2 regions of the Paenibacillus sp. SRL342 genome follow, and region 1 is predicted to be linked to the other one. Evidence: a T-box and tRNA genes for the amino acid it is inferred to sense, from the RefSeq annotation. Region 1 holds a T-box; the other holds one or more tRNA genes.
What was found. The T-box of region 1 lies ahead of tyrS (tyrosine--tRNA ligase). A T-box ahead of a tRNA ligase gene usually reads a tRNA of that ligase, here a tRNA-Tyr.
Positions count from the first base shown of each region.

Region 1 (6,835 bases):
TGATGAACACGGATAACATGGCGATCAGTGGTGAGACCATCGATTATGGTCCGTGCGCCTTTATGGATGCTTACAATCCTTCAACCGTATTTAGCTCCATTGACAGGCAAGGTCGCTATGCTTATGGTAATCAACCGTATATTGCGGGGTGGAATTTGGCTCGTTTTGCCGAGACGCTTCTGCCGTTGCTGCATGAAGATGAAGAACAGGCCGTGCAACTCGCTCAGGATGCTATCGCACAATTTTCTGAATTGTACCATCATCATTGGCTCAAGGGAATGCGTGCCAAACTGGGCTTGTCCGATGAAGAGGCCGAAGATGAAGCGTTGATCAAGGAGCTTCTTGAACTCATGGAAAAGCATAGTGCAGATTACACCAATACGTTCCTGGCATTGACCTTTGATAGGTTGGAAGGGACAGCTTTGTTTGGCACGGCAGAATTTGCTGAATGGAATGAGCGGTGGCAAGCAAGATTGGACAGACAGCAAGGGGCGAAGGAAGTCTCTCGGGAGTTGATGAGAACGAACAATCCAGCCGTCATTCCCCGCAATCATCGGGTTGAGGAAGCCCTTGAGCAAGCGGAGAACCACGGAGATCTTAGCGTGATGCAGAAGCTTTTGGCAGTTCTTTCAGATCCGTTTGCGCACTCACCTGAGCAGGCTGAATATGCCGAACTACCTGCACAATGCAATACTTCGTATCAGACTTTTTGTGGGACCTGATTGAACAGTATGGAATGAAGAGGCTGCCTTGGGCAGCTTTTTCATTTTTTCATTCTGTCATCGACGTTACTTTATAGAGGCAGGTGCATTCATGTCCAACATGTTAAGCAAACAACAATTGGCAGACATCCTTTTACAGCTTTTAGAGCGTACATCTTTCCCTAGGGAACAGATGCAGAACTATGTTAACCGCTTGTTTGAGAGCTTTAAGTGGGATGGGGTGCCTTATGTAGAGGCTGAAGAAGATGCGTATATCGTTCGAATATACGAACGTGGTCTCGTTTCATTGGAGAAACGGGTGAAACAGCCGGATGAAGTCATCTATTGGGTGCTGGAGGATATTATTTTCACCGCGACGCATGTAGGATTGTTGGAACGAAATGGCGTGGATAATAAAGAGACGCATTTGAACTATACAAATGAAGTGATGAAGGACCTGAACAGGGGTGTTCAGGAAGCCTTCCAGCAGATCGGTGATCCGTATTCACATTGGCATCAGGCGGGTAAACGTCAGGAGTTGGAGAGCATGCATAAAGAAAAGTGAGGTGTGTTACATGAGCGAGCAAGATATTAATGATGTATGGTATGACTTTGCTGTGTTATTTGTCGAAAAAAAGAATGAATTTGAACAGGGCTGGGCTTCGTTGACTTCGAACGAGCAGGACATTGCTGCTTTATGGCTGTTAGAGGCGGATGTCTTTAATGGCGGTTTTATACAGTTTTTCTGCAACTGGGGGGAAGAGGTATACCGTTACGCGTTGCGGGCATTACATATCATTGATGCGACTCAAGTCGTGGAGATTATAACGTCAGCATATGGCTGCATTGAGCACTTGAAAGAGGATGAAAGGCTTACTGAACTATGGGATATACCTAAATTCCTGACAAAGGAACAAGAGCAGCAGTTAGATGCGTTAGATCTGCAGTTTTGGAACAATGAGGATCAGGTCGCGGAGAAAGCGTATGGTTATTATCACGGAAAATTGAACATGATGATTATATAATCTGGTTTCAACTGTGCATCCGTGGTTCAGTTCAAAGATTGTATACTTGGTCTTGCAATGACTGAAACGTTCGGCTATACTTGCTATAAATTGAATACATGAATCACGTTGATAGAGCGCAGTAGCGGCTTTGTCCCTGTTACAGAAAGTCAGGGGTTGATGGAACCTGATACATACAAGGGCTGCGAATTACACTCTGGAGTACTTGGGTAATGCCAAGCGGATGGGCAAACGATATATTGCCAAAAGTGGTATGGATAACGTGTTAAGCTCACGTGTTGTCCATGCAATTTGGGTGGTACCACGGTTATGATAATCGTCCCTGTGTCTAATGAAGACAAGGAGGCGATTTTTTTGTGTCCAAAAAAGCCGTTCCAGCGTGTAATTTCGTATTTTAACGTAGATCATGACTGAATCTTGAGGATAGAAAAGGGGTTATACACATGAATATTATTGATGAACTACAGTGGCGTGACGCCATTAACCAGCAGACAGATGCAGAGGGACTGCGTGAGTTGACCGAAACCAAATCAATCTCATTGTACTGCGGCGTTGACCCTACGGGGGACAGCATGCATATCGGACATCTCATTCCATTCATGATGCTGAAACGTTTTCAACTGGCAGGACACCGTCCAGTCATTCTGATTGGTGGAGCTACAGGAACGATTGGTGATCCAAGTGGTCGGCAGGCTGAGCGTTCTTTGCAAACGATGGAGCAAGTGCAGGAGAATGTGGATGCACTGACAGCGCAGATGAAGAAGTTGTTCGTAACAGACGGTGATAATCAGGTTCGCATGGTGAACAACTACGATTGGACACACAAAATCAATGTGATTGAATTCTTGCGTGACTACGGCAAAAACTTTAACCTTAACACAATGTTGGCTAAGGATGTGGTTGCGAGCAGATTGGAAGGCGGAATCTCGTTCACCGAGTTTTCCTACCAGATCCTTCAATCACTCGACTACCTGCACCTGTTCCAGAACGAAGATGTACAGCTTCAAATCGGTGGTTCGGATCAATGGGGTAACATCACAAGTGGTCTTGATCTGATTCGTAAAAAAGAAGGATCTGAAGCGAAGGCGTACGGTCTGACCATTCCACTCATGCTCAAATCCGACGGTACCAAATTTGGTAAAACAGCTGGCGGCGCAATCTGGCTTGACCCGAACAAAACAACACCATTTGAGTTCTACCAGTTCTGGGCGAATACAGATGACCGTGATGTCATTAAATACTTGAAATACTTTACTTTCCTCAGCAAAGAACAAATCGAAGCTTTGGCTGAAAAGGTAGAGACAGAGCCGCACAGACGTGAAGCACAGAAAGCACTCGCGGAAGAAATGACAAAATTCGTTCACGGCGAAGAAATGCTCGAACAGGCTAAGCGTATTACAGCGGCGCTGTTCAGTGGTGATATCCGTTCCCTGACAGCAGATGAAATCGAGCAGGGTTTCAAGGAAATGCCAACATTCGAAACGGACGGGGAAGCGAAAAATATCGTCGACTGGCTCGTAGATCTGGGGTTGGAGCCATCCAAACGCCAGGCGCGTGAGGATGTCACTAAAGGCGCGATCTCCATGAACGGTGAGAAAATCACGGAGCTTGAATTCACAGTGTCGGCAGAGCATGCCATTGGCGGTAAATTCATCATTATCCGTAAAGGTAAGAAGAACTACAGCCTGGTTAAACTTCAATCGTAGTTTCCAAGAATTAGAACGTAACACAGAGACGTATAGAGACTACAATAGACGCACAAATAGAGCTACAAATACAGAAACAAAAAGACCGCCTTCCATCTCTGTCAGGCGACAGAGGGGAGGCGGCCTTTCGTATATCAGGCCAGTGAGTGACCTATCTTATTGATTAACGATCGCTGTGATTTCTTCATCCAGATCAAGTCGTACATTCTCACGGTACGCCCGGATGTTGTATTCACTGTGCAGGTAACGAAGAATCGCTTCAATCATATTGGACTCCACCAGATATTGACTACGGCCTTGAATCCAAACTTCAGCGGAATAACCTGTATCTTCTTCCCAACTCAGTTCTACATTCACATCGGTTGGACGTACACCTTTACGTTCTGCCATATGAATACAGATTGCATTCACAATTTCATCCATGCTCAGAACCATAGAGATTAGTACCGTCCATTTCTGTTATGGTCATCATCACGATCATTGCGACGGTCATAACGACCATCCGCTGCAGGTTTGCGACGATTGGAGATGGCTCTGAAGAGTGCCATAGCCAGCATAACAATCAACATAATTGCTGCAACGTTCACGAGCAATCCAAGGATGTTACCCAGAGCGCCCATGCCACCGAACAATCCGCCAAACATCATACCAGCAAGACCACCAAGCATCATGCCTTTCATGAATCCGCCGCCACCGCCGAAGAATCCGCCACGGTTCGTTGTAGCTGCTCCATTGCTGGAATTGTTATTCGTATTCGATTTGCTTACATTGCTGTCGGATTTCTTAGGTGTATTGCTATAACTTTTTGTACCGGATTTGAATCCGCCACCGCGTCTTGCATCTGCAGAATCCGGATTCGCTACTCCCACTGTTGCTAACAATAATGTAAAGGCCATAAATACCATCATTAGATGTTTAACTCCGAATTTTTTCTTCATTGTAAAGATCGTAACCCCCCGATTAATTTGTTTGAATCGCCCAAAAATGGACCTTACTCATGTAATACGGTCAACTTGCAGCAACGTTTCAAATTTTATTAAATTTCTGAAACGCTTGGACTTGGGTCTTGAATTGCAGCTTGGCCATCAAGCAATTGGGTAACCCAATGACACCATTCCAGGCCTGTTTGTGCGTGCATCAACCCTTTTTGTACCAGGATGTAGCTTCCAAAGTCTCGGTTGCCTACACGAAGATTATCCTGAGGTATACGTGACTTCAGATCCTCGAAATAACGTATGCGTTCCATAAACCAGCTTTTACGCTCGTTAAGAATGCGTCTCATGCTTCCGTCTTCCGCTATGCCAACACACAAAATACGCAAATTAAATTCATCGCGTGTAACAGGTGCGGTAACAGGAGTAATCATCCATTCCAAGAGCTTTTCAATGCCTTTTTCCGTAACTGCGTACATTTTCTTGTCCGGTTTGTCAGACTGTTGTACCCAGCGGGAGGCCAATAACTCATCGTTTTCCATCTTGGACAGGAGTGGGTAGATCTGGCTGTGTTTCGCCTGCCAATGTGGCTGGATTTTCAGCATCAGATCATAGCCCGATGACTCCTCGCGGGTGAGCAGCCCGAGCAATCCGTAGGAAAGTATGTTCATGCACATGTCTCCTTAATATTAGGGCTAGGTCAGAGAGAACAATCGTTTTTACTTTCTTTGACCGCTTTCATAAAAAGTGTACACTGAAACTGTATGGTTTGACAACCTGACAGAACAACTGCCTTAATTTAGACAAAAAAAGTGCGAACCATAAGGTCCGCACTCCAAACCATTTAGAGAGATGCCTGTTGTCCATACCCCTCAGCGACAAGATCAAGCTCACCTGTGGCAGAATCGATAACCATGCCGTGGACGGGTACATTGGGAGGAAGTAATGGATGCTTTTTGATCACTTCCACAGTATGTTTTACCCCTTCTTCAACGCTGTCAAACCCACGCAACCATTTTTGTAAACGGATGCCCGAATTCTCCAGAGTAGTCATGACTTCTTCCGATACACCACGCTCTACCATATGTCCAATCATGGTCTCAGCGTGAAGGGAAGCCATACCACATTCCGTATGTCCCACTACCAGGACTTCATCTGCACCCAATTCATAGATGGCGACAAGTACACTACGCATTACACTCCCGAAAGGCTGAGAGATAATTGCGCCTGCGTTTTTGATGATTTTCACATCGCCGTTTTTCAAGTTCATAGCCTTGGGCAGCAATTCCACCAGACGTGTATCCATACAAGTGATGATAACCATCTTTTTGGTTGGAAACTTGCCAGCCGTATACTTTTCGTATTCTTTGGTCTCGACAAATGATTTGTTGTAAGTCAAAATCTCTTGAATGTTGTTCATGTCCATTGCCTCCTGTTATCCAATACGACGAGCACGGCCACTTGCATATGATGCAGCTTGTCCTACGCGCCTTTGCTTTAATAGTATTTCACGGTCAGCAGATGGCATTACTCCAACCCTTTAGAGGTTGTTCAAAAAGTCCACTTTTGATTACGAATCATGCCTGAGGGCATCATCAGCATCGAAGTTGAACGCCATTTCTATCTTCTCGGTAATGAAAATCAGACTTTTTGAACACGTATCTTAAGGAGAACAATGCAATTTTCATCTGTTAAAAGTTGATTATACGCAATGCAAAAAGTATCATCAATAGGGTATAACATTTTTTTTGAAGAGGTGAACGATAACAATGGATAAACAAACACAGGAACATTTGGAATCCTTCCGTAATCTGGCTCGTAAAATTAAGAGCTATCATGAAGCCATTGGTTTGCTTCACTGGGATCTGCGCACAGGTGCGCCGAAAAAAGGCGTTCCGACTCGTTCGGAGACGCTGGGTATGTTGTCCACCGAAGCATTCAAGCTGCAAACCTCGGCTGACATGAAGACTTACCTGGATGCATTAACGACTCCAGCAGTATTGGAACAGCTCGAAGATATAGATCGTCGTCTGGTTGAAGATTGCAAGAAAGAATATGATCGCAGTCAGTCTGTACCACCTGAGAAAGTACAAGCCTATACCGTGCTCACGGCCAAGTCCGAAACTGCATGGGAAGATGCCAAGCATAACAGTGATTTTGCAGGGTTCTCCCCATATCTGACAGATATCGTTAAGCTCAAACAGGAGTTTATTGATTATTGGGGTGTGAAGGATACACGTTATGATACGCTGCTTGATATGTATGAACCGGATCTGACGGTTGAGAAAGTGGATGCTGTGTTCGCCCGCCTCAAAGCACGTTTGGTGCCTCTACAAGAGAAGATTAATGCTTCAGAAAACAAGCCCAATACAGCGTTCCTGAATCAGTTGTTTGACACCAAACAGCAGGAAAAATTCAGTCTGTTCATCCTGGAACAAATGGGCTATGACTTTGAAGCTGGACGATTGGAC
Region 1 is NZ_OZ481790.1:4,228,135-4,234,969, reverse strand. Features, by position in the region: gene AC4E8D_RS18530 (protein adenylyltransferase SelO) at 1-722, shown strand, start outside; gene AC4E8D_RS18525 (Imm63 family immunity protein) at 814-1,266, shown strand; gene AC4E8D_RS18520 (DMP19 family protein) at 1,277-1,726, shown strand; T-box leader at 1,826-2,053, shown strand; gene tyrS (tyrosine--tRNA ligase) at 2,170-3,432, shown strand; gene AC4E8D_RS18510 (YxcD family protein) at 3,589-3,867, opposite strand; gene AC4E8D_RS18505 (hypothetical protein) at 3,873-4,370, opposite strand; gene AC4E8D_RS18500 (PadR family transcriptional regulator) at 4,469-5,035, opposite strand; gene AC4E8D_RS18495 (beta-class carbonic anhydrase) at 5,209-5,784, opposite strand; gene AC4E8D_RS18490 (carboxypeptidase M32) at 6,134-6,835, shown strand, end outside.

Region 2 (6,835 bases), 1.7 Mb from region 1:
CATCACATTCCCTCGTTTAACTCCGTAATATCCCAGTGCAATCATCAGGACCGGAATCAGATAACCCATTAAGTGTCCAAGAAGTGGAGTTAACTTTCCGAAGAGGAGTAGTGCTCCCAGCGCAATCAATACAATCGCCCAGCCATTTCCCTTATTCAATCTCATAATTGTTGTTCACCGCCCTTCCATTCGTTCGTTTTAATGTGTTGAGTCATTTGTTCGTTTGTTTCTTGTTTTTTGCTTCTGTGTTTCTTGTTTAACCTTATGTCCTTATTCTAGGGGATTCCGCGACTTTTCAAAACAGACCGTGGACGGTTTTTCATCCTAGACTCAGGTCGGGGATCTAGTTGGACCTTTGACTGTCCCTATATAAGACCAACGTTCCACCTAAGCTGAATAGCACTCCAGATAGCTTCTATTCCCCGTATTCAGGCTCTACTTCACCCGATATCACCAGGTAGAGAGAATGATGTCCATGTCTCTATTTACGTTCACACTGCAATTTCGTTTCTCATGATTCCGTATTGGATAGTCAGTCCAAGCCGTTTCTCTAACCTTTTCTGCAAAATCATCTATCAGCAATCCCTTATCTCCACTTCTATACCCTCTCATAAAATTACTTATTTATCCAAATAAACAAAATTTAGATTGTTCTATATGTAAGCGTTTACTAAAATAGAAAGTGTTACTATTTCTAATGTCAGGGGTGGAACTGAAACTGTGCGACCAATCAGCTATCTCCATAAAATGATCATCTTCGGAATCCTGTTAAGCACCCTGCCCATTTTGTTAACGGGAATTGCCGCATTTATCTATTCATCAAACCAAACTGAGCTGCATCGTATGCAGGCCAACAGACAGTTGCTGGAACAAATGCAATCCAACGTAGAACACAAACTCGCTACAGTCAGTTATATGCTTGATCAGGCCGTTCGCTCTCCAGTAACCCTTCGTTCCCTGTCTGCTTCTTCTTCACTAGAAGGGAAAGGACCTTTGCTTGCCGACAAGCTGCAGAGCGAATTTCAGAATATGAGGTCATGGGAACCTTTGCTGGATATTACTCTGGTGAATCAATCTCAGAATTGGCTTATTGATCATGCCGGATTATATCGTAATACGGATTTTCCACTGGCTCTTCCCATGAAGGAATTGATTTCGGATACGTTAACTTCTGGATGGCAGCTCTCCCCTTCATCGGTATTCAGTAATGATGAGCGTTCACCCGGTACAGGCTGTATCTATCATATTGCCCTTGCGAGATCTATTCCGAATCTGAATACGTCTTCCGATGCTGCCCTGATTGCGGGAATTCCTGCATGTTCTTTGCAAAATACACTAGGCGAAGCCTCCTTAGGCAATGCTGCCTCAGGACTGATCATTTTGAATCGGGAACAACGTATCTTGGTGCATCCCGATCCTGTATACATTGGACAACCGTTGTCTGCCATTGGATTACAGGATCGGGATACGGAAGCCAACATAACCAAGCTATCACCCATCACATTTTCAACGGGTTTTGAAAAACGGGAAGTTAAGATCGCCGATACACATTATTCTCTGACGTATAGCCCTTCTACCTTAAAAGGATGGACTTATATTCTAATCTCACCTACCAATATTCTGACACAAGAATATATCGATATCGGATTACACACCTTGTATATCAGTATCTTCTTACTTTTACTTTCATTATTACTCGCCTGGCTCGGCTCCAAGCGAATGCATGTCCCGATTCGTATACTTTTAACCCAACTTGGTGACAACCACCTGTCCAAAGAAGGAAACACGGTAGCTCAGCAATCACCACCATTTTCTGATGAGTTCGAACAGATCAGAGCAGGGGTCTCACAATTATCTGCTTCTCGCTCCCAATTAGAGAACACACTTAATGTGCATCTATTGCAGATTCGCAATCATTTTATGATGAATCTGTTCCAGGGTAAGATCCCTGTTCATACTCTTCATGGCACCCTGAATGAATATGGCTACACGCATCAGGTTCGGGAATGGCAACAAATTGCTGTTATTACACTACAGGCCGATCTTGTTAATCATACAAAATATAGAGCTAGTGATCGTGACCTCTTATTATTCGCTATTCAAAATATATTGGAGGAAACGGTTGTGCATAACCAACAATTGCTTCCCATTGTGCTGGAACATACGGTAGTCACGGTGATTGGGACCGTTGAACAGGATCAGTTTATTTTTTCACAGCAGCTATATGTATTAACAGAGCAGTTACAACAACAGATGGATAAGATTCTGGCTCTTCAAGTCAGTATAGGTTTCAGCCAGCCGCACAGCTCTCTACATCACATCCCTCAAGCTTACACAGAAGCCATGGAAGCACTGAGGCATCGGATGAAGCTGGGAACAGGCATTATTTTTCAATATGAGAACATAGATCATTACGCTCCCACTTGGTCCATGACCTACCCGGAATCATTGGAATATTCGTTGATCCAAGCTATTCAAAATGCGGACGAAGTCCAGGCCTCTGCTCTTTTGCAACAACTGCTTGAAGTGATCTTTGGTATGGAGGTTACACCCGAGGAGTATGAGGTGGCTCTTACGAGGCTACTCACACATATTTTGCAAATGACTCAGGAATCCGGCATACGACTCGGACAGATCTCCCAAGGTCGTGGCTCGATGTTTCATGAACTTCATAGTTTGCAGTACGCTGCTGAAGTTGAGGATTGGTTTAAACATCAAGTCATCTTGCCCATCATCCAGGTTTTTAAAGCAAGACAGTATGCCCAGTATCAGCATATATCTGAGAAGATGATTGCCATGATTCATCAAGATTATGATAAGGATCTGACGCTTGAGGAATGTGCCTTGAAGCTTCACTACAATGCCAACTACTTAAGTAGTGTCTTCCGCAAAGAGACAGGCTGTGCATTTAGTGAATATCTGACCAAGTACCGATTTAATATCGCTAAAAAATGGCTGGACGAAAGTGATCTAACCGTTAAAGATATCGCAGCACGACTTCGGTACAACAATCCGCAAAACTTTATCCGATCATTCCGTAAATGGGAAGGAATCACCCCCGGTCAGTATCGGGAGCGTAAGCAAAAAGCAGAAGTGTCGAACAGAAATTAGAAAAAGGAGCACGATTGTAAGTCGTACTCCTTCGGCCAGCTTGGACACCTCTCCATATGGTTCCCCGAACAAGGCTCGGACCTGTGACAACTCGATTAACCGTCGAGTGCTCTACCAACTGAAATATCATGGAATATGCTTCAGAGATCATTCTCTGAAAACTAGGTCTGTGTTTTGCTTTTCGTTGTCTCGATGTTTGAATAAAGATTGGCTTTAGCCATGTGCAGTCTCATGAAGCAGCTTAACATCTTCAAGTAACCGAAGATGTTGTTTAGTATAGTCAATTAATTATTCGCTTCAAAAAAAGAGGGAGCACATATCTGCTCCCTTCACTTACAATTTCATTTCTATAATCTTAACTTCATATGTTTCACACGTGCATCTTCTTGTGGTGGCGGTGCAATGCTTGCTAGCGTTACCTCAGACGTAAGACTAAGTTGCCACGTCTCTATTCCTGATCCTCAGACCGTACGCAGCTTATACGATTTATCGTTTATCCTTAGTGCAAACTGTTTTCATATTGGGCTGCTCAAGTTGAATTAGAATTTTACCAAACCTTGCTCCGTGTGAGAAGGTCACCGTACTATCCTTGTATGTATCTCGGATATACTTCTCAGCCAATCTGAGAGAATCTTCATCCGATGGTAACTCATACGTATTAAGCCATTCTGGCAGCTTCTCTACAACATCTTCCACCGGTACTTCAAATGAGTTAACTTCTCTCGTAATGATCATGGTGTATGAATACCCCTTCAAATACAACAATTGTTGAATATAACCCATATCACCGGCCTTATATGAAGAAGTTACCCCCAGTATATCCTTAAGTTCATCCATTAGTGTGTGTTCCTTCTGTCCCGCCATAGTACTTATATACACATACTTCCGGGCACAATTGATCGCCTGCTCGATCGTTTCCCAATCCGACATCGCCGGACACATGGATGCAAATGCAAAGTCATATTTCTTCTCCCAGCCTTTATCCTGAATAGAGATTTCCTCATATCGTTCGTTTACGATTTCGATTTTGGATTCCAGAGCTGAAGGTATCGTCTCTTTCATAAGGGAGACAAGCAACTCAGAAGGCTCAACTGCGGTCACACTTGCACCCTTCTCCGCAAAAGGAATGGTAAATATGCCTGAAGCGGCTCCAATGTCCAAAATGGATAACCCTGCGAATTCCACACCCTGATTCTCAATCCAGCCCATAATGCGCTCAGAATGCTGCTTTCCTTCTTCAGTGAACGACTGTGCATGATAATCCCTGGCCCAGCGCTCAAAAACTTCTTCTGTATTAACGGGGGTACTATTCTTCTTATATTTTGAATTTCTCGGACGATTCTTCCATGCCTCTTCCCATACAGAAAGATCAAATAAGAGATCGGTATCCGATACATTTTTTCCATTAGTCACTCTACTTCACTCCTTTATATTAAAGACTTTACTTATCTACAATATACTGAATATAATCATACGTCAATCTTTATTAACGTCCAACTATCCTTACAATACAAAAAAGCAATTTATATAAAATAAAAATAGCCCTACACATTGCATAAGCAACATGTAGGGCTATTCAATATACCGGCGAGAGGACTCGAACCTCCACGGTTTCCCACTCGATTTTGAGTCGAGCGCGTCTGCCATTCCGCCACGCCGGCATATGCTGGAGGCGCCACCCAGATTCGAACTGGGGATAAAGCTTTTGCAGAGCTGTGCCTTACCACTTGGCTATGGCGCCATATTTTGGAGCGGACGACGGGAATCGAACCCGCGACCCTCGCCTTGGCAAGGCGATGCTCTACCGCTGAGCCACGTCCGCATAATGGCTGGGGATATAGGATTTGAACCTATGCATGACGGAGTCAAAGTCCGTTGCCTTACCGCTTGGCTAATCCCCAATAAAAAATAAAAAAACAAAGGGGCGATCGAGGGGAATTGAACCCCCGAATGCCGGATCCACAAACCGGTGCGTTAACCACTTCGCCACGATCGCCACAAAAGGTTATTTTCTAAAAAGTTAATTGGCAGGGGCAGCAGGAATTGAACCCACACCAACGGTTTTGGAGACCGTTGTTCTACCTTTAAACTATGCCCCTAAAAACTGGTGGAGGATGATGGATTCGAACCACCGAACCCGTACGGGAGCAGATTTACAGTCTGATGCGTTTGGCCACTTCGCTAATCCTCCAGGATTACATGGTGCCGGCGAGAGGACTTGAACCCCCAACCTACTGATTACAAGTCAGTTGCTCTACCAGTTGAGCTACACCGGCATATTAAATTGTTTTAAAAATGGTGGCTCGGGACGGAATCGAACCGCCGACACGAGGATTTTCAGTCCTCTGCTCTACCGACTGAGCTACCGAGCCATAATAAAGTCTAATCTTAATTCCTTACACTTTATATAGGGCACCAGTGCCATACAGCAGATGTAGTGAACAGTTTGCCTCATGTAAAGATTAAATGGCGGAACCGACGGGATTCGAACCCGCGATCTCCTGCGTGACAGGCAGGCATGTTAGGCCAACTACACCACGGTTCCAGATCACTTTCTCAAAGGAAAGTATAATTGCGGGGGCAGGATTTGAACCTGCGGCCTTCGGGTTATGAGCCCGACGAGCTACCGGGCTGCTCCACCCCGCGTCGTTATAAAGTTTATATGGTGGAGGCTGAGGGGATCGAACCCCCGACCCTCTGCTTGTAAGGCAGATGCTCTCCCAGCTGAGCTAAGCCTCCGAACAACACATTTATGATCATATCATAATCTTGTTGTAAAAATCAACTTCTTTTTTTGAAGTTATTATGACCCGTAGGGGATTCGAACCCCTGTTACCTCCGTGAAAGGGAGGTGTCTTAACCCCTTGACCAACGGGCCTTAATATTATGGCGGAGAGAGAGGGATTCGAACCCTCGAGACGCTTGTGACGCCTACACGATTTCCAATCGTGCTCCTTCGGCCAGCTCGGACACCTCTCCATATGGCTCCCCGAACAGGGCTCGAACCTGTGACAACTCGATTAACAGTCGAGTGCTCTACCAACTGAGCTATCAGGGAATATGCTTCAGAGATCGTTCTCTGAAAACTAGATTCGAAACGAAACATGCGAATTATCACTTGCTATTGGATAAGCCCTCGACCGATTAGTACTGGTCAGCTCCATGCATTGCTGCACTTCCACCCCCAGCCTATCTACCTCGTCGTCTTCAAGGGGTCTTACATACTGGGAAATCTCATCTTGAGGGGGGCTTCACGCTTAGATGCTTTCAGCGTTTATCCCGTCCGTACATAGCTACCCAGCGGTGCTCCTGGCGGAACAACTGGTACACCAGCGGTACGTCCATCCCGGTCCTCTCGTACTAAGGACAGCTCCTCTCAAATTTCCTACGCCCACGACAGATAGGGACCGAACTGTCTCACGACGTTCTGAACCCAGCTCGCGTACCGCTTTAATGGGCGAACAGCCCAACCCTTGGGACCTACTTCAGCCCCAGGATGCGATGAGCCGACATCGAGGTGCCAAACCTCCCCGTCGATGTGGACTCTTGGGGGAGATAAGCCTGTTATCCCCAGGGTAGCTTTTATCCGTTGAGCGATGGCCCTTCCATGCGGTACCACCGGATCACTAAGCCCGACTTTCGTCCCTGCTCGACTTGTAGGTCTCGCAGTCAAGCTCCCTTATGCCTTTGCACTCTTCGAATGATTTCCAACCATTCTGAGGGA
Region 2 is NZ_OZ481790.1:5,925,416-5,932,250, forward strand. Features, by position in the region: gene AC4E8D_RS26165 (LiaF transmembrane domain-containing protein) at 1-165, opposite strand, end outside; gene AC4E8D_RS26170 (helix-turn-helix domain-containing protein) at 721-3,111, shown strand; gene AC4E8D_RS26175 (class I SAM-dependent methyltransferase) at 3,598-4,524, opposite strand; tRNA gene AC4E8D_RS26180 (tRNA-Leu) at 4,694-4,772, opposite strand; tRNA gene AC4E8D_RS26185 (tRNA-Cys) at 4,779-4,852, opposite strand; tRNA gene AC4E8D_RS26190 (tRNA-Gly) at 4,859-4,933, opposite strand; tRNA gene AC4E8D_RS26195 (tRNA-Gln) at 4,938-5,012, opposite strand; tRNA gene AC4E8D_RS26200 (tRNA-His) at 5,035-5,107, opposite strand; tRNA gene AC4E8D_RS26205 (tRNA-Trp) at 5,137-5,210, opposite strand; tRNA gene AC4E8D_RS26210 (tRNA-Tyr) at 5,217-5,302, opposite strand; tRNA gene AC4E8D_RS26215 (tRNA-Thr) at 5,312-5,387, opposite strand; tRNA gene AC4E8D_RS26220 (tRNA-Phe) at 5,408-5,483, opposite strand; tRNA gene AC4E8D_RS26225 (tRNA-Asp) at 5,579-5,656, opposite strand; tRNA gene AC4E8D_RS26230 (tRNA-Met) at 5,684-5,757, opposite strand; tRNA gene AC4E8D_RS26235 (tRNA-Val) at 5,775-5,850, opposite strand; tRNA gene AC4E8D_RS26240 (tRNA-Glu) at 5,918-5,989, opposite strand; tRNA gene AC4E8D_RS26245 (tRNA-Ser) at 5,999-6,090, opposite strand; tRNA gene AC4E8D_RS26250 (tRNA-Asn) at 6,094-6,169, opposite strand; rRNA gene AC4E8D_RS26255 (23S ribosomal RNA) at 6,236-6,835, opposite strand, start outside.
Region 2: it encodes a tRNA-Tyr, which carries the amino acid that the T-box ahead of tyrS (tyrosine--tRNA ligase) is inferred to sense. The anticodon was not compared.